DNA from 2 places in the Arthrobacter sp. NPDC055585 genome. Region 2 is predicted to be linked to the other one. Evidence: riboswitches for the same ligand, from Rfam matches in the RefSeq annotation. Region 2 holds a riboswitch; the other holds the start of a gene.
What was found. Region 2 has a riboswitch for cyclic di-AMP ahead of ACWGQ2_RS07265 (LysM peptidoglycan-binding domain-containing protein). Riboswitches for the same ligand answer to the same signal wherever they lie in the genome.

Region 1 (10,261 bases), on a different contig from region 2:
AGAGCTAAGAACGAGGTAAGCGAAGTGCCCATCGGCAAGGTCAAGTGGTTCGACACTGGCAAGGGATTTGGATTCCTGGCCACTGACGACGGCCAGGAAGTCTTCCTGCATGCTTCTGCTCTTCCCGCTGGTGTGAGCGAGGTGAAGCCCGGGACCCGGATGGAGTTTGGCGTGGCTGACGGCCGCCGGGGCCCGCAGGCGCTCTCTGCCCGGATCCTGGAGGCGCCGCCGTCGGTGGCCAAGGCTACGCGGAAGCCCGCTGACGATATGGCAGTGATTACCGAAGACCTTATTAAACTGTTGGACGGAATCTCCAACGGACTGCGCCGGGGACGCTACCCCGAAAAGAAGCACGCCACCAAGGTGGCTGCGGTGCTGCGGGCCGTTGCCGACGACCTTGATGCATAGGGGCAGAACCACCGAGTGAAAACTACCGACGCGACCGATACCGAACCAACGCCTAAGCCTGCTCTCTCGCGGAAGCCTCCGCGCAAGCCGTCCAAGCCGGACGCAGTGCTGGCAGCTGCCGTAGAGAGCGCGCGGGCAGGGCTGCTGGAAGTCGCACCGGAAGAGCAGGTGGGGGAGTGGCTCAGCGCCGTGCCCGAGGCAGACCGGCTGGTAACCCACCGGTTCCGTGCCAACCGTCCCGGCTACCGGGGCTGGGAATGGTACGCCACGGTGGCGAGGGTGCCCCGCGGCAAGGTGGCCACGGTCTGCGAAGTAGGCCTGCTGCCCTCAGCCGATGCCATCCTGGCGCCTGAGTGGGTGCCGTGGTCCCAGCGGGTGCGTCCCGAGGACGTAGCTGCCGAGGAAAGCGGGGCCGCCGCGGAAACTGTGGACGGTCAGCAGACTGGAACTGCCCCGGACGCTGGGGTTAAAGAGCCTGACGCCGGTACGGCAGAGGCAGCGCAGACGGAAGAGGATGCCGCAGCGCCTGCGGCCATGGAGGACGAATAATCGGTGAGTGCACGGAACTTGGTTCGCTGTCCCGGAAGGGAGAAGTGAACCTAAATGTTCCGTTCGCTTCGAATTTTCAACTACCGCATCTGGTTCCTTGGAGCCCTGGTTTCGAACATTGGAACCTGGATGCAGCGCACCGCCCAGGACTGGCTGGTCTATGACATCCTGACCAGCCAGGACGCTGCAGCCATGGGAATCGTCATGGCGCTGCAGCTGGGCCCGCAGCTTCTGCTCGCGCCCTGGGCGGGCCTTGTTGCCGATACCTATGACCGGCGCAGGGTCCTGCTGGCCACCCAGGTTTCAATGGCTGCACTTGGTGCGGGACTGGGCCTGCTGGTGCTCTCCGGGCATGCGGAGCTGTGGCACGTTTACGCGTTCGCCCTGGCGCTGGGCGTGGTCTCCGCCGTGGACGCCCCCGCGCGCCAGAGTTTTGTCTCCGAGGTGGTCAGCGAGGAGAACCTGCCCAACGCCGTCGCACTGAACAGTGCCTCCTTCAACGGTGCCCGCATGATTGGCCCGGCAGCGGCCGGCCTGCTGACCGTGGCGGTGGGGCCGGGCTGGGTCTTCCTTATTAACACGGTGACCTTCGCTGCCATGGTCCTTGCCCTGCTGAAGATGCGTTCCTCCGAACTCCGGGTGCTGCCCAAGGCACCGCCGGGCAAGGGACGGATCCGGGCCGGACTGAAATATGTGCGGTACCGTCCGGATCTGGTCATGGTCCTGGTGGCGATCTTCATCGTGGGAACCTTCGGCCTGAACTTCGCCGTGTACATCGCCGCGATGGCACGGACCGAGTTTGGACAGGATGCCGGGGTTTTTGGGCTGCTGAACTCAATCATGGCAATTGGCTCCGTCGCCGGGGCCCTGCTCTCAGCGCGCCGCGAGCGGCCGCGGCTGCGGTTTATTTTCGGGGCAGCCGGTGCCTTTGGCGCCGCCTGCACGGTTGCCGCACTTTCCCCGACGCTTTGGATCTTTGCCCTGTCCCTGATCCCGGTGGGCCTGTTCGCGCTGACTCTGATGACCAGTGCCAACGCCTACGTCCAGACCACCACCACACCGGTAATGCGCGGCCGGGTCATGGCCCTGTACTTCGCGATCTTCCTCGGCGGCACGCCGCTGGGCGCACCGATCGTTGGATGGGTCTCCAATGCCTTCGGTCCGCGCTGGAGCCTCGGCGTGGCCGCAGCATCCGGTCTGATCACCGCCGTCATCGGCCTGGTCTGGGCCTGGCGTGCGCACCACCTGCGCCTGCACTACGATCGTTCGGTCCGGCGGCGGCTCTACCTGACCAGCGACGCGACGGAGAAGCGCATAAACGACGAGGACCCCAGGCCGCAGTAACGGCGCCGGGATCCTCGTCGGGACGGGCTCGTGCCCGCCGTCAGCTGATCCAGCGGTTAGGAATGCTCGATCACATAGTCGATGCACTGCAGCAGAGCGCTGACATCATCAGGCTCAATGGCGACGAAGGTGGCAATGCGCAGCTGGTTGCGGCCAAGCTTGCGGTACGGCTCAACATCCACGATGCCGTTGGCCCGCAGGGTCTTGGCGATGGCTGCGGCATCAATCGACTCATCGAAGTCGATGGTGGCGATGACGTTGGACCGGTCCTCGGCGCGGGCAACGAACGGCGCAGCGACGCCTGACTTCTCTGCCCAGGAGTAGATGCGGCCGGCGGAATCGGCAGTGCGGGCCGCAGCAAAGTCCAGGCCGCCGTTGGAGTTCAGCCACTGGATCTGCGCGTCCAGAGTCACCAGTGTGGACAGGGACGGGGTGTTGTAGGTCTGGTTCAGCCGCGAGTTGTCCACCGCTGTCTGAAGGTTCAGGAAATCCGGGATCCAGCGGTCGGAAGCGTTGATCCTGGCGGCGCGCTCGATGGCAGCAGGGGAGAACATGCCCAGCCACAGCCCGCCGTCGGACGCGAAGTTCTTCTGCGGGGCAAAGTAGTACACATCCGCTTCAGCCAGGTCCACGGCCAGGCCGCCGGCCGCTGACGTCGCATCGATCAGGACAAGGGAGCCGTCGTCGGCGCCGGCAACCCGGCGGACCGGAGCGGCTACGCCCGTGGAGGTCTCATTCTGGGGCCAGGCGTAGACGTCAACGCCTTGTTCGGCAGCTGCTTCCGGGCGGGTGCCGGGTTCAGACTTGATGATGCTGGAGGCCGCCAGGAAAGGTGCCTTGTTGGTAGCAGCGGCGAACTTGGAACCGAATTCGCCGAAGGAAAGGTGCTGTGCCTTGTTTTCCACCAGGCCGAAGGAAGCGATGTCCCAGAAGGCAGTGGAGCCGCCGACGCCGAGGACAACCTCATAGCCCTCGGGGGCGGAGAACAAGGAAGAGAGTCCCTCGCGGACGCTTCCCACGAGGTTCCTCACCGGTGCCTGCCGGTGGGAGGTGCCAAGCAGCTTGGCACCTGCACTGGTCAGGGCCTGGATCTGCTCGGGCCGGACCTTGGAAGGGCCGGCGCCGAACCGCCCGTCCTTGGGAAGAAGTTCTGCGGGAATCGTAACGGCGGGTTCGCCCATTTTCTGTATGCTCCAAGCGGGTTGGCAGGGTGCTTCAACGTACTCTTCTATTCAACACCCGGCGCCCGTGCCGGTCCTATTGTGACCGGGCTAGCGCTTTTGCTCCTGCGAAGCGGATAATTCTCCCCGTTTTGAGCCGATGGGCTAACGTGGGAACGGAACCGGCGGCGCGTTCTGTGCCGCTGCGGGTATTCACTTCCGCACGATTGCTAGGAGCGGTACGGTCATGACGGACCTCATCGACACAACTGAGATGTATCTTCGAACCATCCTTGAGCTCGAAGAAGAGAACATCGTGGCTCTGCGGGCGCGCATTGCCGAGCGCCTGCGCCACTCCGGGCCAACCGTCTCCCAGACCGTCGGGCGGATGGAACGTGACGGACTGGTAGTCGTCTCCGGGAACCGGCAGCTTGAACTTACTGAGCTGGGCCGGCGCCGTGCCACCGAAGTGATGCGCAAGCACCGGCTGGCCGAAAGGCTGCTCGCGGACGTGATTGGACTGGACTGGGCCTACGTCCATGACGAAGCCTGCCGCTGGGAACACGTGATGAGCGAACGTGTGGAACGCCGCCTGTATGACCTGCTGGGCAAGCCCACCGAATCCCCGTACGGAAACCCCATTCCCGGACTGGAAGCCCTCGGCGGAGAGGCCGCAGTGCCGCCGGCCATTGCCTACCGGGACCTGCTCTCCGCCGTCGAGCTTGTCACCTCCGGGCAGCCGATGGTGCTCGAACGGCTGGCCGAACCCATCCAGGTGGACCCCGAACTCCTGACCCAGCTGGATGAGGCCGGGCTGCGGCCCGGAGCAACCATCACAGCTGAGGTTGTGGGCGGCTACATTTCGGTCCGTGTGCCGGGCATCGAGGGTGCGCTGGAGCTCCCCGCCGAGGTCGCTTCGCACGTATTTGTCTCCGCACCCGCTTCGTGACCTTCTGCCTCTCCAGGTAACGGAATGGTATCTTTTGGCCTTTTGCCCCTATAGTGGCATCTGACTACAGCAACAACACCGCTTACCGGTCCAACAGCCGAACCCTGCCACTGGACCGCAGGTGCAACCGTTCGCAGGCAGGGGCGGAGGACCCACCAACCGGCAGCACTACTGCCTTGGGGTGAAGCCTTCGAGCAGCGCAGGACCATCTGTTTCCTGGATGGTCCCGGGCATCGGGGGCCGAGTTTCTCTACTCGAATCCGACAGCTAACTTCGCAGGCTTTGTAGAGAGGGAAACACTTGTCGAAGCATGCTGCTTCGGGCAGGCGCAGGGCCGAAACACCGGCCGTTGAGCTGCGTCCACGCACCGCCGGACGGCCGGCCGGCAGACGCCGCGCCGAACCTGTCCACCGTCCCATGGGCGGCACCGCCCAGAAGTTCGCCATCACGGCTGCCGCGTCCGGGCTCGTCCTGACCGTGGCCATGCCCACGACGGCGGCAGCCACGGACCCGGCCACCACTCCGGAGCTGACTGCAGCTCCGGCGCCGGTTTCCGCAGACCCCAACGCAGTCCTGGACTTTGACCGGGCAGCACTGACCTCCAAGTTCGACCCCGATGCCAAGCTGCGCGGGCTCACGGTCGCAGGAACCGATGTGACCCCGGCTGCGGCCAAGGGAACGCTCGCTGCTCCGCTGACGTCGGAGCTGGTGCAGACCTCTTCCTTCGGTTACCGGGTCAGCCCCATCACCGGCACGGCAGGGGAGCTTCACACCGGCCAGGATTACGCCGCAGCCTGCGGCACCGAGGTAACCGCCGCAGCAGCCGGAACGGTCAAGTCGGCCGGCTGGCATGAGTACGGCGGCGGTAACCGCGTCGTGGTCGATCACGGCAACGGTGTGGAGACCACTTATAACCACCTGTCAGCGATCAGCGTGTCCGTCGGGGACTTCGTGGAGCGCGGGCACCTGGTGGGCGCCAGCGGGACCACGGGCGCCTCCACCGGCTGCCATCTGCACTTTGAAGTACTCGTAAACGGCAATCCTGTCGATCCCCTCGGCTGGTTGTGACCGCGGCAATACCCTTTCGTGACCTGAGCGTGACATTTCCTTGATGTTGTTATATTCTCGTCACCGTGCCTGATTCGCCAAAGATCAGGCACTCTCGAACAGTTCGCCGAGCTCTGCCACTGTCCGAGATCCGTTCGCAAAATCGCATGGCAGAGGCGGGGGAACCAATTTCGGGTTTCGCAAGAAGCCCTAGGGGTTAAGTTGCCGGACTTAGCAGTCCAGCAACCGGGTGACTCCCATCCGAATCCGACAGCTCACCTCGCAGGCGTTGGGAGAGGCAAAAACTGTGTCATCAGTCAATTCCGGCCGCCGTCGTGCCGCCACTGCGCCGGTAAGCACGCTTACCGCGCTGTCCAAAGCTGTTACCGCCAACGCAGGATCCGTCGGCCGCCAGGCCGCCGTGGTTGTCGCTGCTTCCGGCCTCGTCCTGGCCGCAGGTATGCCGGCCCAGGCAGCTCCGGTTTCCACCGACCGCCAGGCTCTTGAAGCCACCCCCCTCAACGTTGTGACCTCCAACGGGACCGTTACGGTCTCCGAGCAGGCACCCTTCGAACTTCCGGTCCAGCCGCTGGCCGGTTCGCTGTCCGGAGCCGAGACCCGCGCACAGATTGCAGCCGCAGAGCAGGCTGCTGCTGAGGAAGCCGCAGCCGTTGCTGCCGCTGCCCAGCAGGAAGCTGTCGCCGCACAGCAGGCCGCTGCTCCGGCCCCGGCTGCCGCACCCGCAGCCGGCAACGTCAGCACCGCTTCCTCCACTCCTGCCCCCGCAGAAGCCAGCGCCAGCGGAGTAGCTGCCGGCCTGGTGGCTTCCGCCTACGCCCAGATCGGCGTAGCACAGGACTGCACCGCCATGGTTGAGAATGCACTGCGCTCGGTCGGCAAGTCCGTCGGCGACCTGGCTCCCGGACAGTTCTTCGCCTTCGGTACCGTTGTTGGCAGCCCGCAGCCCGGCGACCTCGTCATCACCGGCGGCCACGTTGCGATCTACGTCGGCAACGGCCAGGTCATCAGCGGTGGCCTCAACGGCATGAACACCGGACTGCACTCCCTGTCTGATCTTCCCGGCGCAAGCTTCGTCCGCGTCAGCTGACGCCCAGTTGCCAGAAACAACGGAGAAAAACCTCTCATGACCACGTCAACTGAGCGTGCGCGTCACCGTGCGCCCGTGCAGCGCAATAACTCCCTGTCCGCCCTTGCAGACGCTGTCAGCAGCGCCGGCAACGTCGGACGCCAGGCCGCAGTTATTGCAGCTGCCTCGGGTCTGGTACTGAGCACGGGCGTAGCTGCTACCGCAGCCGGCCCGGAGACATCCCGCGACGTACAGACCAGCAAGCTGGATCTGTCCTCTATTCCGCTTCAGGTTCCGGCCGACGCAATCGGTCCCGACCTGACGCTGACCCCGGTCCCGGGCGTGATCGTGGCACCCGAGCCCGCAGAGGTCACTGTCCAGTCCCAGGAAGTTGCTGTTGCAGATGAAGCCGCTGCGGCTCCCGCCGGCAACGGCACGGCAGCAGCCACCCCGGCCGCCGCGCAGAGCGCCGCTCCGGCAGCACCCGCTGCAGCGTCCGGCACAGCAGCCACCATCGCCGCTGCAGCCTACGCACAGCTCGGTGTTATGCAGGACTGCACCATGCTGGTGACCAATGCACTGGCAGCTGCCGGCATCAACTTCCACGACTGGCCCGCAGGCTACCTCTCGCTGGGCCGCACGGTCAGCGCTGCCGAGGCTGTCCCCGGCGACCTGATCTACTACGCCGACGGCGGCATGGGCCTGGCCCACATCGCTGTCTACGTGGGCAACGGCCAGGCCGTCCACGGCGGCTTCTTCGGGAACCAGACCGTGGTTGCTCCCGCAGAACTTGGTTCCGGCGGCGTATACATCCGCGTTGGAGGCTAAGAGCCACAGTTTTGACACAGTGAAGGACCCTGCCGGGAAACGGCAGGGTCCTTCTGCCTTTCCGGGACCGGCTCCTCGCCGGAGCCGAAGCCGCCGTGCCGCTCAGCCCCGGCATTCGGCGTGAACCCGGGCCGGTTTAATGGCGGGATTGCGTTCCGCGGCTTACCCTTGCAGTGAACATTCGAAGTACCGCAGGGCCGGTTGACGCTGTTTCTTCCCGCCGGCGGGCAGGCGAAGAGGAACGTGCATGCGAACCCTGGTTCTGAATGCGGGCTACGAACCGCTGGCTGTGGTCAGCTTCCGGCGCGCGCTGGTGCTGGTCCTAACCGGCAAGGCCAGCGTGCTGGCGGAGAGCGGGGACCCGGTTGTTGGTCCCGGGGATGTTTTTGGCCGCCCGTCCGTGATCCTCCTGAACCGCTACGTAAACATCCCGTACCGTGATTCAACCGCAGCTACCCGCCGCGGAGTCCTGCGCCGCGACGGACACTCCTGCGCGTACTGCGGGAAGCAGGCGGCGACGGTGGACCACGTGGTGCCAAAGTCGCACGGCGGGCAGGACAGCTGGGAGAACCTCGTGGCCTGCTGCCTGCGCTGCAACAACAAGAAAGGCGACAAAACCTTGAACCAGCTGGGCTGGAAGCTCCGGTTTACGCCGCGTGCCCCGCGCGGCACCCGCTGGCAGATCCGGGAGCTGGAGCAGCCGGCGGCACAGTGGAGCCCGTTCCTGGGAGATACCGCCGCATGAACTCCGGTGCAGCCACGCGGTTCGACGCCGTTATTCTTGCCGGCGGCCGCTCCTCACGGCTCGGCGGAGAACCGAAGGCGGGCCTCCTCCTGGAGCAGGAGCCGCTGCTGGTCCGTACTCTGCGTGCCGCTGCCGGCGCTGTGCGCACGGCGGTAGCGGGACCGCCGTCCCTTCAGACGCTGCTCGACGGCGTTGCCTATTCCGGGATCATTGTGAGGGAGGATCCGCCGTTCTCAGGTCCTGCCGCCGCCGTGGGAGCCGCTGTGGGTGCGCTGGCGGAAATCTCTGCACAGACCGGGGATACCCGCAGTCCCTGGACTCTGCTGCTTGCCTGCGACATGCCGGAGGCACATCTGGCCGTACCTGCGCTGCTGGCTGCGGCGGCGGAGGATCCAAGCCAGTCCGTGCTGGCGGTGGACAGTGCCGGAAAGACGCAGCCTCTGGCCGCCCTGTACCGCACCGGGGACCTTGCCGAAGCCGTAGCTTCACGCGCGGAGGGACTCGCAGATCTCTCAATGTTCAGCATGCTTGCTAGGGTGCAGTGGAGAGAGGTTGCCGTTCCGGAGGGAAGCACGGCGGACGTGGACACTTGGGCAGATGCCGGGAAATGGGGTATCCAGGCCGGGCCACGGGCCGCAGGCGTGCCACCCGGATCCGCAGCTGCCGCCAAGGACTAAGGAGCCACAAGATGGGAACCCAGCAGCAGGAACTCGAGGACTGGACGCAGCGCTTGCTGCAGGCCTTTGAGCTTGACGGAACGCAGGTGGATATCAACGCGGTGCTGGACCTGGCTGCGGCTGCTGCCCACAACGTGGTGCGTCCGGCAGCACCCCTGACAACCTTCGTCGCCGGTCTGGCTGCGGGTCTGGCCGCCGGGTCCGGCCAGGCCGATGAAACGGTTGCCATGCGGGCAGCCATCCGGGCGGCCCAGCGCGAATGCGACGCGGAAGCAGACCGGAAGGAGTCAAAGTGAACGGTACCCTGCCTGTAATCCTGCCCCTGCAGCCGAACACATCCTGGGGAGAGGCCCGCAAAGCCGCCTATGCCGCGGCCCGCCCGCTGCCGTTCGAGACGGTTCCCCTCGCTGAGGCCCTGGGGCATACCCTGGCCTCCGATGCCGTCGCCCTGCAGCCGGTGCCGCACTACGCTTCCTCCGCGATGGACGGGTGGGCCGTGGCAGGACCCGAACCCTGGACCATAGTGGTACCCGAACCCGATCCTGAACCCTGGCAGATCCATAAGGAATCCGGCCGCCGTCCGCTGCAGTCTGGTGAAGCTGTTTCGATTCTGACCGGCGGACTCGTTCCGGCGGGGGCGGAAGCGATCCTCCGGACAGAGAACGGGGTGCTGGACCCTGCCGAGCCCGCGACGCTGCGCCGCGCGGCCACTGCCCGTGAAGACGAACCGCGGCTGGGGGAGCACATTCGCCCTGCCGGCGAAGAAGCTGCAGCCGGTGAAACCACGATCGCAGCCGGCACGGTCCTGAACCCGGCGCACATTGCCCTGGCCGCGGTGTGCGGGCATGACACCCTGCCGGTGCTGCGCGCACCGCGTGTCTCGCTGCTGTTCACCGGTGACGAGGTCATCGAATCCGGGCTGCCGGATTCCGGACAGGTGCGGGACACCTTTGGGCCGCAGCTGCCCCGGCTCGTGGAGATGCTCGGCGGCAGAGTGGATGCCGTCCGCCGCCTTCCGGACCGGCTGGATGATGTGATTGCCGCACTGAGCACCGATGCAGTGGACGAGACGTCGCTGGCCATGTCATCCGGCGATGTACTTGTGACCACCGGTGGCACGGGGATTTCAGACGCAGACCATCTGCGGCGTGCACTGGAAGCAGTGGATGCGGAGCTGGTCATTGACGGTATCGCCATGCGGCCGGGCCACCCCACGCTGCTGGCCCGGCTGCAGGACGGACGGTTCGTCGTTGCACTCCCAGGCAACCCGCTGGCAGCCATGATGGCAGTGTTCACCGTGCTTCAGCCGCTGCTCGAAGGGCTGCGCGGTGCCGCATCCGCCCGGGAATACCATGTGCTGGCCGGGGTGGACGTGGCCCCGCTGCCCGGGCGCACCCGCCTGGTTCCCTGCCGGATCCAGGACGGGCGCGCCGTGCCCTCTCAGTACTTCCGTTCGGGCATGCTCCG
Region 2 (10,261 bases):
CTGGGTAAACCCGCGGAAGGCGGCGCCTGGCTTTGAACCCTCTGCCGGCGGCATGGCAGCCGCCCTTCCTTTCTGCGACGCGTTCACCAGCGGACACAGCTATGACTCGCTGACAGAACTTCCCCTGACCCTTGCCGGCACACACCGCCACCAACCCAGAAGAACAGGACTAGCCCATGGACATTGACAGCACGTTCACCGTCGACGCCCCGCCCGCGGAGGTGTGGGAAGCCGTCATGGACTTCGAGTCCGTAGCCGGCTGCATCCCGGGCGCGCAGATCCTCAACAAGCTCAACGACGACGCCTACCAGGTGGGGATGAAGGTTAAACTCGGACCGGTTTCTCTGCAGTACCGGGGCCAGCTGAACGTGCTGGAACGCGACGCCGCGGCGCGCCGGGCTGTGCTGCAGGGCAGCGCCAAGGAAGTCCGGGGCCAGGGAACCGCACAGGCCACGGTGATCCTGAAACTTGAGCAGGCCGGAGAGGGCACCCAGGGGCTGGTCAGCGCCGACATCGGCCTGTCCGGCAAGGCGGCGGCCATGGGTAAAGGCGTGATTGGAAGTGTTACCGAGCAGATGATGGCCGTGTTCGCCGAGAATCTTCAAGCCATGGTCAATGCCAGGTCTGCGGGCTCCGGACCGGCCGGCGGCGCGCAGACCGTTCCCGTCCCCGACACAGTGTCCGGTGCCGCGCAGACTCCGGTCCCCGGCGGTCCGCACACCGGAGGTTTCCCGGGGCCGGACGGCGACGCAGGCCACACCGGCCCGGATCCGGCGGGCAGGCCGGCGGCACAGCGAACTGCTGCCGCCGCACAGCCGGCCGGCACCGCACTGGGCGTGAAGGATCACCGGGAGGCACCGGTGCCGCCACCCCTGCCGCGTCCAGCCATGCAGTCTCCGCCGACCGCGGCGGCAGAAGTCCAGGGGCTCGACGGGCTGGCGCTGATGCGCGGGGTGGTGGGTGAACAGCTGCGCCAACCGGCCGTCCAGCTCTGGCTGTACAGCGCCGTCGCCTTTGCCGCCTACCATCTGGGCAGGCGTGCAGCGCGCCGATCGGCCTGATCGGCCTGATCGGCGGAACGGACCAGTTTGCGATTAAGGAGCAGCACAACCCATGGATGAGGTCCTGACAACCCTGCTGGCCGAGTGGGAGGCCGGCCGGACCGCTGCCCTGGGCACTGTGGTGCGGACCATGGACTCGGCCCCCCGTCCGCCGGGCGCCCAGATGCTGGTAACCGCTGCGGGCACCGTCATCGGCTCGGTATCGGGCGGCTGCGTGGAAGGGGCCGTGTATGAGCAGTCCATGGACTGCATCGGCGGCGCAGGGCCGGTTCTTGCCCGTTATGGCGTAAGCGACGATGATGCGTTCGCCGTTGGCCTCACCTGCGGGGGCACGATTGAGGTCTTCATCGAGGCACTTCCGCCCGGAAGCCGCGCGGTACTGGGTCCGGCCGCGAACGATATCAGCACCGGTGAACCAGTCGGCGTGGCAACGGTGATCGAGCACCCCGATCCCGGGCGGCTGGGCCGGAAGATGGTCATCCTCCCGTCAGGGACCCGCGGTTCCCTGGGAAGCGCCCGCGCTGACCAGGCGGCCGCAGATGATGCGCTGGGCCTGCTGGCTGCCGGACGCAGCGCCGTACTGACCTACGGGCCGGAGGGAGAACGGCTGGATACTGGAATGAGTGTGTTCCTGAACGCCTTTGCCCCGCCCCCGCGGATGCTGGTCTTCGGTGCCATCGACTTCGCTGCGGCACTCTCCCGGCTGGGATCATTCCTGGGTTACCGCGTTACCGTCTGCGACGCACGGCCTGTCTTTGCAACGCCGGCACGTTTCCCGGCGGCGGACGAGGTGGTTGCCTCCTGGCCGCACCTTTACTACCGGGACGAGCTGCAGGCGGGACGGATCGACGGCCGCACGGTGGTCTGCGTACTTACCCATGATCCAAAGTTCGACGTCCCGCTCCTGGCGGAGGTCCTGGCCGGACCGGCGGTTGCCTATGTGGGGGCCATGGGTTCCCGGCGCACGCACATCGACCGTACAGAGCGTCTGCTGGACGCCGGGGTGAGCCCTGAAGCGCTTGCGGCGCTGCGCAGCCCCATCGGGCTTGATCTGGGCGCGCGGACACCGGAGGAAACTGCCGTGTCAATCGCGGCGGAGTTTATTGGTGAGGGATGGGGCGGGACGGGCCTTCCACTGCGCCTGCTGGAGGAGCGCATCCATCATGACGGACCCGGTCCGCTTACGGTTCCGGCAGCCGGACTTCAAAGGCCAGGGCGCCGTGCCGAATCCCGTTGACCTGCAGCTGCAGCTGATGTGCCCCGGCATAGTGACGGCGGGTGGTCATTTGATGGAAGGCATGCGAGCCGGACAGTGCGCGGGCTTCACCCGGTGCCAGTTCAAGAACTGTGAGCTTGAAGACCGCCGGGACTGTTCTGCCGTGCGCTTTGACGTAGTGCACCACGTAGTCCACGGCAAGCCTCGCCGTCGAACTTCCCGTGTTCCTCAGGGTGAAGCTGAACTGGAGCTTTCCCGGAAGGGTGACTACGGGCGTCGGGGTGGAAAGGCCCTGGACTTCCACGTCCGCGGGCGCGAAGCCCAGCAGCTCAAGGGCACCGGGATGAGCTTTCTTGACCAGGGTCCGGAGGCTGTGACGGACGAGCCGCGCCGTCGCGGGGGCCGGGTCCGACAGCCAGCGGGCAGCCGTCTGCACGGTGACCTCGGGGGCATGGCGTGAGATGTCATTCAGGTGGTTCGCCACCGACCGGCGCACGTCCTCGCTGGGATCATCGCGGAGGGCGTCCAGGATAGGCAGGGTCGCGTCCGGGTGCTCCAGCAGCCAGGGCACACGAATTGCCCAGGGAAGGTAAGGCCGGGTGCCCTCGCTGGCCAGCCGCCGAACCGCTGGATCTGCATCCTGCGCCCACGTCTGGATACGGGCCAGTGCGCGTACCGGATCCGCTGCCAGGAGCCGGCGGATGGCGAACTCACTGGTAAGGCGGGGTGTAAGTTCAGCGAGCAGGTCGAGGGCGTCGTCAAAGTCGACAGACCCTGAGCCGGCCAGGGCCAGCGTGACAGCCGATTCGGTGACCGGCCACATCATCCACCCCTTGAACTGCGGGTCTGCCAGGGCAGCCCGGTAAGCGGCTGCCGCTTCCTGGTACGCCGGATATGCGTGGGTCAGTGCCTGGGCCAGAAGGTCAGTCCGCGCGCGGAGCGAAAGCGGCTCGAGCGCCGGCACCGCCGTGAGGAGCTGGGCGAGCCCGGGGGCGGGAGCGGCCGCAGTCAGGCTGCGGTGCAGGCCTGCAACTTCAGCCGGACCCAGCAGATTATCCATGGCACCCATGCTGTCCCCCGCCGTTGTCTGTGCCGGGATTCCCCGGGTTCACAGATTACAGGTTCGCATCGGTGTACCGGCCGCGCTCACTGGTGACGGCACTGGGTGTGCGTCCGGCAGGGCCGAAGGAAGCCGTGTAGCTGTCTACTGCGGCCGCAGAGTGCCGGTGACCCGTGCCGTCGAACCGGGCGGTGTATCCCCAGCCCGCGGCAGGACGGACCGTGTGCTGCTCGGTGGAACGCGGGTGGCCGTAGGCAGCCACATAGTTTCCGCCCAGGGCCGCCCGGCGGGCCGGCAGGGCACGGGTTTCACGGGCGGCGTTGTGGTTCGCGCCGGAGTCCTGGCCCTCGATGGTGAGGGTCGCGGCGATAGTCGTGGTGTCGAACATTGTTCTCCTAAAGGAAGGGTGGGCAAGGCAGCCGGGCAGCACTGAGTGCGCCGGCGCTTTGGCGGCGTTGCAAAAAGTCGGAGCAGCCGGCTCGGAGCCAGGCTGCGGAGGTCCGCGGTTCCCTGCGTGGGAAGCCTGCATGGACGCTGATGCCGAACGGAAGCCGTTCGGTGCTGATAAAGACTCTAGCAGTTATTCTGAGTCATTCATAAAAAGGAGGATGTCGGCTTCGTCTCAGCCTGCTTACTGGAAGCTCCCACCGTCCACTCCTGCCGCCTCGAAGGTGGCGGGACCGGCTGCACAGCGGGCAGCACCTGCGGCGATACAGTTGAGGACATGAGCACCACCCCCGCGCGGACCCGCAGGTCTGTCTTCTTCCTTATTCCGCTGGGCGCGCTGGCAGGCATGGCACTGGCCATGCTGAACTTCCAGCTGAGCTATGCCTCCACCGTTGAGCCCGGGGAGCTGGCAAGCTACGTCTTGTGGACTCTGATCGGCGGTGCGGTGCTGGGCGGGTCCTTTGCCTGCCCGGCTGCCGCCGGAGCCTATCTCAGTGCCGTTTCCGGAAAGTCCGCACGCTTCTGTGCCGGCCTGGCGGGTGGAGCATTGGCGCTCTGCTGGCTGCTCTATGCCGGCGTTTCTGCTTCCGGAGGCAGCCCGGTGACGTGGCTGCTGCCAGCTGCAGCTGTTCTGACGACGGCAGCCGGCATGTGGTTCGTCTGGCTCGTGGCGAGGAACCGAAGCCCGCAGTCCGGCGCAGGATCCGAGCGCTAGCCTCCGTAGGGTCCACCAATAAGGCGTACCAGCGCGCTGGTTGGTGAGGGAATTTCCGCACCGTGGGCAAACAGAATGCGGTCCGGGGCCAGTGCAGCGATGCGCTCCAGGGAATCCTCTGCGCGCGAAGCATCAGAGGTAAAGGCCGCCGGGCTGCGGACAACTTCGGCGTGAACTGTTGCGGCGGCGTCGCCGATAAAGAGCGTTCCGGTACCTTCGTGGAAAATGCTGACATGCCCTGGAGTGTGGCCCGGGGTCGCGAGGATTTGCAGGTCCTGCACAGTGTCCCCCTCCTCCAGGGGCTGCACTTTGCGGGGCGAACGAATGTCCGGTGAGTCGGGACCTCCGGCATAGATGGATGCCAGCGGCGCCTGCTCGGCAATAGAAAACAGTGATCCGATGTGATCCATGTGCAGGTGCGTCAGGACGATGTCCCGGACATCCGCAAAGCTGCCCCCGAGCGCATCAACAGCGTCCGCAATCGCAGCAGCGGCGTCAGGCATTCCTGTGTCAATGACCACAATGCCGGCGGGTTGAGCGACGGCATAGCAGCGCACGTCCGAAATCATAGGTTCCGGGCCGGCTAGACCGGCTGGAATACTCATCTCGCGGACAATTTCCTCAATGGGCAGACGGGGTGTTCCGCTGCTTGGTTCCTGGGCCACGACCGCTCTCCTTCGCCGGAATGCAGGGATTTAAGCGTAGTCCTGCGGAGGCAGCCGCGTCCCGGTTCGGCGGCAGAATTCTGTCTCGGGAGACCAGGCCGAACCCTTTGCCAGTCGGGATACGGGTGGGACCCCTGAGTAGGAAATCGACAGGGGGCTGTCAAATAGCACGGGTGACCTACTCAACACAACGGCAACACGGCGCCGTTACCGAATTGCAATCAAAAAGAGATTGCTGTTAGTGTCCTTGGCATGCCGCAAACCTGATGCGGCGCCCCAGGCTCGTTACCTAACTCTGCCGCTTGCCTGGGGTCCCTTTTGCACTACGACGGCAGGGGCGGGGGAACCAATTTTTTGGGTCCTTTGAATCCTTGGGGTTAAGCCGACCGGATGAGACCGGCGGCCGGGTGACTCCCATCCGAACCCGACAGCTCACCTCGCAGGTATAGGGAGAGGTAATACCTTGTCTTCTAAGAATCGCGGACGTCACTGCGCAGAGTCCAGCATCTGGACCACCATCGCAAAAGCAGCACCCGGCAAAGCCCGCTCCGTCACCGGCACCGCAGCAGCGGTTGTAGCAGGCTCCGGCCTGATGTTCGGTATGGCAGCTCCGGCTCAGGCCAGCGCAGTCATCAACGAGACCCCGGCACCCGCTGCAGCAGCAGCACCTGCCTTCGTCGCCCCGGCAGCCGAAGCCCCCGTTGCCCCGGCAGCCGAAGCCCCGGCTCCGGCTGCAGCCGTGACTCACACCGTAGTTTCGGGTGACACCCTGAGCGAAATCTCCGCGGCTTACGGAGTCACCCTGGACAGCGTCCTGCAGCTCAACGCCCTGTCGCTGGAGTCCATCATCTACCCCGGTGACGTCATTACCGTTTCGGGTGAAGCCGCAGCAGCTCCCGCCGCTGCCGCAGCACCCGCAGCACCGGCAGAGGCGTATGTCCCTGCTGACACCTACGTCGCTCCGGCCCCGGTTGACGCAGCACCTGCTGCCTCGTACACCGATCCCGGCACCTTTACCGGTTACGAGAGCAACGTCACCACCCAGGCCGTTACCCCGGCACCTGCTGCAACGGGTTCCGGCATCGGAGCGATCATGGTCAGCTCCGCCTACGCACAGCTGGGCGCCGTACAGGACTGCACCATCCTCGTGGAGCAGGCACTGCGCGCAGCCGGCCACTCGGTCGGTGACCTGGCCCCGGCGCAGCTGGCTGCCTACGGCACCCCGGTGTCCAACCCCCAGCCGGGTGACATGATCTACTACGCCAACGGCGGAGCCGGTGTCCCCCACATCGCCATCTACATCGGCGACGGCCAGGCCATCCACAGCGGAATGAACGGAAACCAGACCGTCATCGCGACCGCCAACCTCGGCTCCGGCCCCGTCTACTACCGCGCATAGTCCGCGATACTGACGGCTGGTACAGCCTTCAGCAGACGAGGTGCCCCCTCCGGATTCCGGGAGGGGCACCTCGTTTTACTTGTTTTAACAGCTCAGACCGAAACATCCGAGGTCCCGGGCAACCAGCTCCCGCCCGGGCCGGGTACATCTGCCCCGGACGTGAAATAATGGAAACTACCAGACTCGCGGCTTCCGGAACCTTCACCCATGTGCTGGTACCGTCTCCGCGCTTCCGTCACAGCACCCAGCCGTTCCGGGCCTGCGGCGGGACGGCCATCCCCAATGCGTGCCCGCGCCTTCGGCCGCTGCGGAGAGGATGCCGGGTCAGGAATCGAAGCAGCCAGAGGTAAACACATTGACGTTTAACGTAGGTCAAACCGTAGTCCACCCCCACCACGGTCCCGCAGCCATCCGCCGTCTCGACACCCGCAAAGTGCGTGGCGAAGACATGGAGTACCTGGTACTCGAAGTGCATGCGAACAAGCTGGAGGTCTGGGTTCCGCTGGCCAAGGCCGGCGAGGTAGGGCTGCGCCCGGTTCTGGACGGTGCCCAGCTTCAAAAGCTCATGGAAGTCCTCAAGGCCGACGCCGATGCCGAGGAAACCCAGTGGTCCCGCAGATTCAAGGAAAACACCGAACTGCTGGCCAGCGGAAGCATCACCGACGTAGCCCGGGTAGTCAGAAACCTCACCCTCCGGTCCCTTGATAAGGGACTCTCCCACGCTGAACGGGACATGCTGCGGCACGCGCGCCGCCCGCTTCTCACTGAAATCTCACTGTCCCTGGGTGTTAGTGAGGACGAAGCATCAGCAGTGCTCGACGCCGTCTGGTCCGGGCAGGCGGCTTCCCTGGCCGAACCCGTTACCTAAGCCACCCCCCCGCACCAATTCGGCGCGAAAGTCCGGCAACGCTGCAGGCGTTGCCGGACTTTTTTATGACCGGTGTTTGGTGCCGCCGGCACCACGGCCGCTAACTCCGCTCACATCCGCGTCTTTGTCCTGGCCGTTGCCGGCGCACTCCACGGATCCTCCGGCCAGGGATGGCGGGGATACCGTCCGCGCATCTCGGCCCTCACCTGTGCATACGGGCCGGACCAGAAAGAGGCGAGGTCATCTGTCACGGCCAGAGGGCGTCCGGCAGGTGAAAGCAGGTGGAACTGCAGCCGGATCCGCCCTCCTGCCAACAGCGGTGATTCCGCCCAGCCGAAGCACTTCTGGAGTTTGACTGCCAGTACGGGAGGAGCTGCGCCGTCCTCTGCGTCCGGATAGCTGATCCGCTCCTGCGTGCCGCTGGGCACCAGTATCTTTTCCGGAGCCAGTTCATCCAGTTTGGCTGCCTCCGGCCAGGGCAGCAGCCGGCGCAGCGGATCCAGCAGATTGATATCTGCCGCCCGCGTCCCTCCTGCCAGCGCTTCCAGTTCCGGGCCCAACCAGTCCTGAAGCTGCTCCAGCAGCGCCGCCTCTGATACATCAGGCCACGGCGAACCAAGCAGCCGGTGCAGCAGGGCGAGCCGGCGGCGGAGAGCCTCAGCCGCCCCAGACCAGCCGATGGCGCCAAGGCCCTGCTCGGCCAGCGCGTCTGCCATGGCAGAGCGACCCTCAGCCGCGGCGGGACGGACCGGCGTCGAGGAGAGCTCGATCGCACCCAGGCGGCGTACCCGCCGCGCGGACACTCTGCCGCCGTCGAACACGGCTGTAATCTCCGAGGATAGGAGCCCCGAGGCCGCAGCCTCAGCAGTCTCCTCCGCCAGCGGCGCGGCAGCACGGATCACGGCCCCGGTTCCTGCGGCTGCCTTCCCCGCGGCACGGGAAACGTCTGCCACGGCCAGCCAGGTGTGTCCCCGGAGCGGACTCTCCGAGGGAAGCCCGGCACGGGTTCCCGATGCAAGCAGGTACTGTTCCCCTGCAGCGCCCTCCACCCGGCGGGCCACCCGGTCCGGGAAGGCAAGCGCCACGAGTGTTCCCACGGCCTCCTCAGCGCCCGGAGCCCCGGTTGGGTGTTGGGCCGTACCGGCGGACTTCCGATCAGGTTGCACGAACTGCTGCAGGCGCCGGGCCTCACGGGCAAAGGCGCCGGACCCCGGATCCCGTCCAGAGCGCAGAGCGGACAGGAGCCGGACCAGGTCGGCTCCCGGCGGTCGCCGGTCGCCGGACAGCATGGCTGTGACCTCCGCAGCCGTGCGCGGACCAAGCAGCAGGGATCCCTCAGCGAGGGCCCGGGCCAGGCGCGGATCTGCCGGGATGCGCACCAGCCGGTGACCGGTTTCTGTGGCTTTGCCGTCCTGGTCCACTGCACCGATACTGCGCAGGACTGCTTCAGCGTCCGCCAGCGCTGCACCGGGCAGCGCCTGGGGCAGCGCCAGTCCCCGGCCGCCGGGGGTCCCCCAGCAGGCGAGGATCAAGGCTGCGGATGTGAGGTCGGCCGCGGCGGCCTCCGGTGTGGGATGGGCAGGAGAGGCGGCGTACGCAGCTTCCGTGTAGGCGCGGATCACGGTTCCCGGTCCCTGCCTCGCCGCACGTCCGGCACGCTGCTGTGCTGAGGCGCGGGACGCGCTGACGGTGACCAGCCCGCTCATGCCGCGGGCGGCGTCGCGCCGGGGTTCGCGTGCCAGTCCGGAATCGACAACCAGCCGAACGCCGGGAACGGTCAGCGAGGATTCGGCCAGCGATGTGGACACGATGATGCGTGGCTTCTCCCCCGGACCCCGTCCGGAAACCGCCCGGTCCTGTTCGGCCGCCGGGGCCTGGCCGTGCAGTTCCAGCACCTCGGTGCCGGGGCCCGCTTCCTGCCGCAGGACCCTGGCGACGTGGGACACTTCCCGGACACCCGGAGCGAACACCAGAGCGTCAACCGACGCGTCCTCGGCCAGTGCCTGCGCGTGGCCCTGGATGGCAAGCAGGGCCAGTCCGTCCAGGAATCCCGGCGTGACGCCGCGTTCGTCCAGACGCGCGGCGGCCGGCGGCTGCCACAGCACGCGCAGCGGATAAAGCGCTGAAGGACAGTCCACCACGGGGACCGGAGACCCGGGCGCACCAAGCAGTTCCGCGAAGCGGGGTGTGTCCAGCGTGGCAGACATGGCCACCAGCAGAAGGTCCGGGCGCAGCTGGCGGACTTCGGCCAGCATGCCGATAAGCAGGTCGGTTTCGAGTCCGCGTTCGTGAACCTCGTCCAGGACGACGGCGGAAACACCCTCCAGCCCCGGATCGGCCAGCAGGCGTCGCAGCAGGATGCCCGGAGTAACAAACTCAACGAGGGTACGCCCGCTGGTGCGGCTCTCACCGCGGACCGTGTAGCCGGTGCGCTCCCCCACCCCCGTGCCGTCCAGGGCGGCAAGCCTGCGGGCAGCTGCCCGTGCGGCCACCCGGCGCGGCTGGGTAACAATGACCCGCCCGGCCGCCAGATTCGCCACCAGCGGCGGGACCAGCGTGGTCTTGCCGGTTCCGGGCGGGGCCTGCACGACGGCGGCACCGCCGGAGAGCGCGGCACCCGTGGCATCGTCAGCATTGGATGTGCCGCCCCGGAAACCATCAGGGTCCAGAGCCGCCGCAGCGGCGGGCAGCGACGCGGCAAAAACCAGGCCGCGCCCAAGCTCGGCAAGGTTAAAGGGGCCGGCGGGCAGCATTCCGCGCGATTCAGAGGGGCTCACCACTCCATTCTCTCCCGGGATCTGTGTGCCTGCGGATTCCCAAATAGTCCGGC

Region 1: linked by a shared signal. The riboswitch ahead of ACWGQ2_RS03345 (M23 family metallopeptidase) and the one ahead of ACWGQ2_RS07265 (LysM peptidoglycan-binding domain-containing protein) in region 2 are both predicted to bind cyclic di-AMP.

What each region holds. Positions count from the first base shown of each region.
Region 1 is NZ_JBSHIT010000001.1:766,449-776,709, reverse strand. It holds gene ACWGQ2_RS03370 (cold-shock protein) at 25-408, shown strand; gene ACWGQ2_RS03365 (DUF3027 domain-containing protein) at 424-957, shown strand; gene ACWGQ2_RS03360 (MFS transporter) at 1,012-2,301, shown strand; gene serC (phosphoserine transaminase) at 2,358-3,482, opposite strand; gene ACWGQ2_RS03350 (metal-dependent transcriptional regulator) at 3,709-4,410, shown strand; cyclic di-AMP (ydaO/yuaA leader) riboswitch at 4,496-4,707, shown strand; gene ACWGQ2_RS03345 (M23 family metallopeptidase) at 4,711-5,478, shown strand; cyclic di-AMP (ydaO/yuaA leader) riboswitch at 5,604-5,760, shown strand; gene ACWGQ2_RS03340 (NlpC/P60 family protein) at 5,765-6,565, shown strand; gene ACWGQ2_RS03335 (NlpC/P60 family protein) at 6,602-7,372, shown strand; gene ACWGQ2_RS03330 (HNH endonuclease) at 7,620-8,117, shown strand; gene mobA (molybdenum cofactor guanylyltransferase) at 8,114-8,794, shown strand; gene ACWGQ2_RS03320 (DUF6457 domain-containing protein) at 8,806-9,090, shown strand; gene ACWGQ2_RS03315 (molybdopterin molybdotransferase MoeA) at 9,087-10,261, shown strand, end outside.
Region 2 is NZ_JBSHIT010000003.1:208,589-218,849, reverse strand. It holds gene ACWGQ2_RS07300 (vWA domain-containing protein) at 1-187, shown strand, start outside; gene ACWGQ2_RS07295 (SRPBCC family protein) at 177-1,061, shown strand; gene ACWGQ2_RS07290 (XdhC family protein) at 1,114-2,298, shown strand; gene ACWGQ2_RS07285 (DNA alkylation repair protein) at 2,243-3,337, opposite strand; gene ACWGQ2_RS07280 (hypothetical protein) at 3,393-3,725, opposite strand; gene ACWGQ2_RS07275 (hypothetical protein) at 4,062-4,499, shown strand; gene ACWGQ2_RS07270 (MBL fold metallo-hydrolase) at 4,496-5,164, opposite strand; cyclic di-AMP (ydaO/yuaA leader) riboswitch at 5,451-5,624, shown strand; gene ACWGQ2_RS07265 (LysM peptidoglycan-binding domain-containing protein) at 5,628-6,563, shown strand; gene ACWGQ2_RS07260 (CarD family transcriptional regulator) at 6,919-7,431, shown strand; gene hrpB (ATP-dependent helicase HrpB) at 7,542-10,184, opposite strand.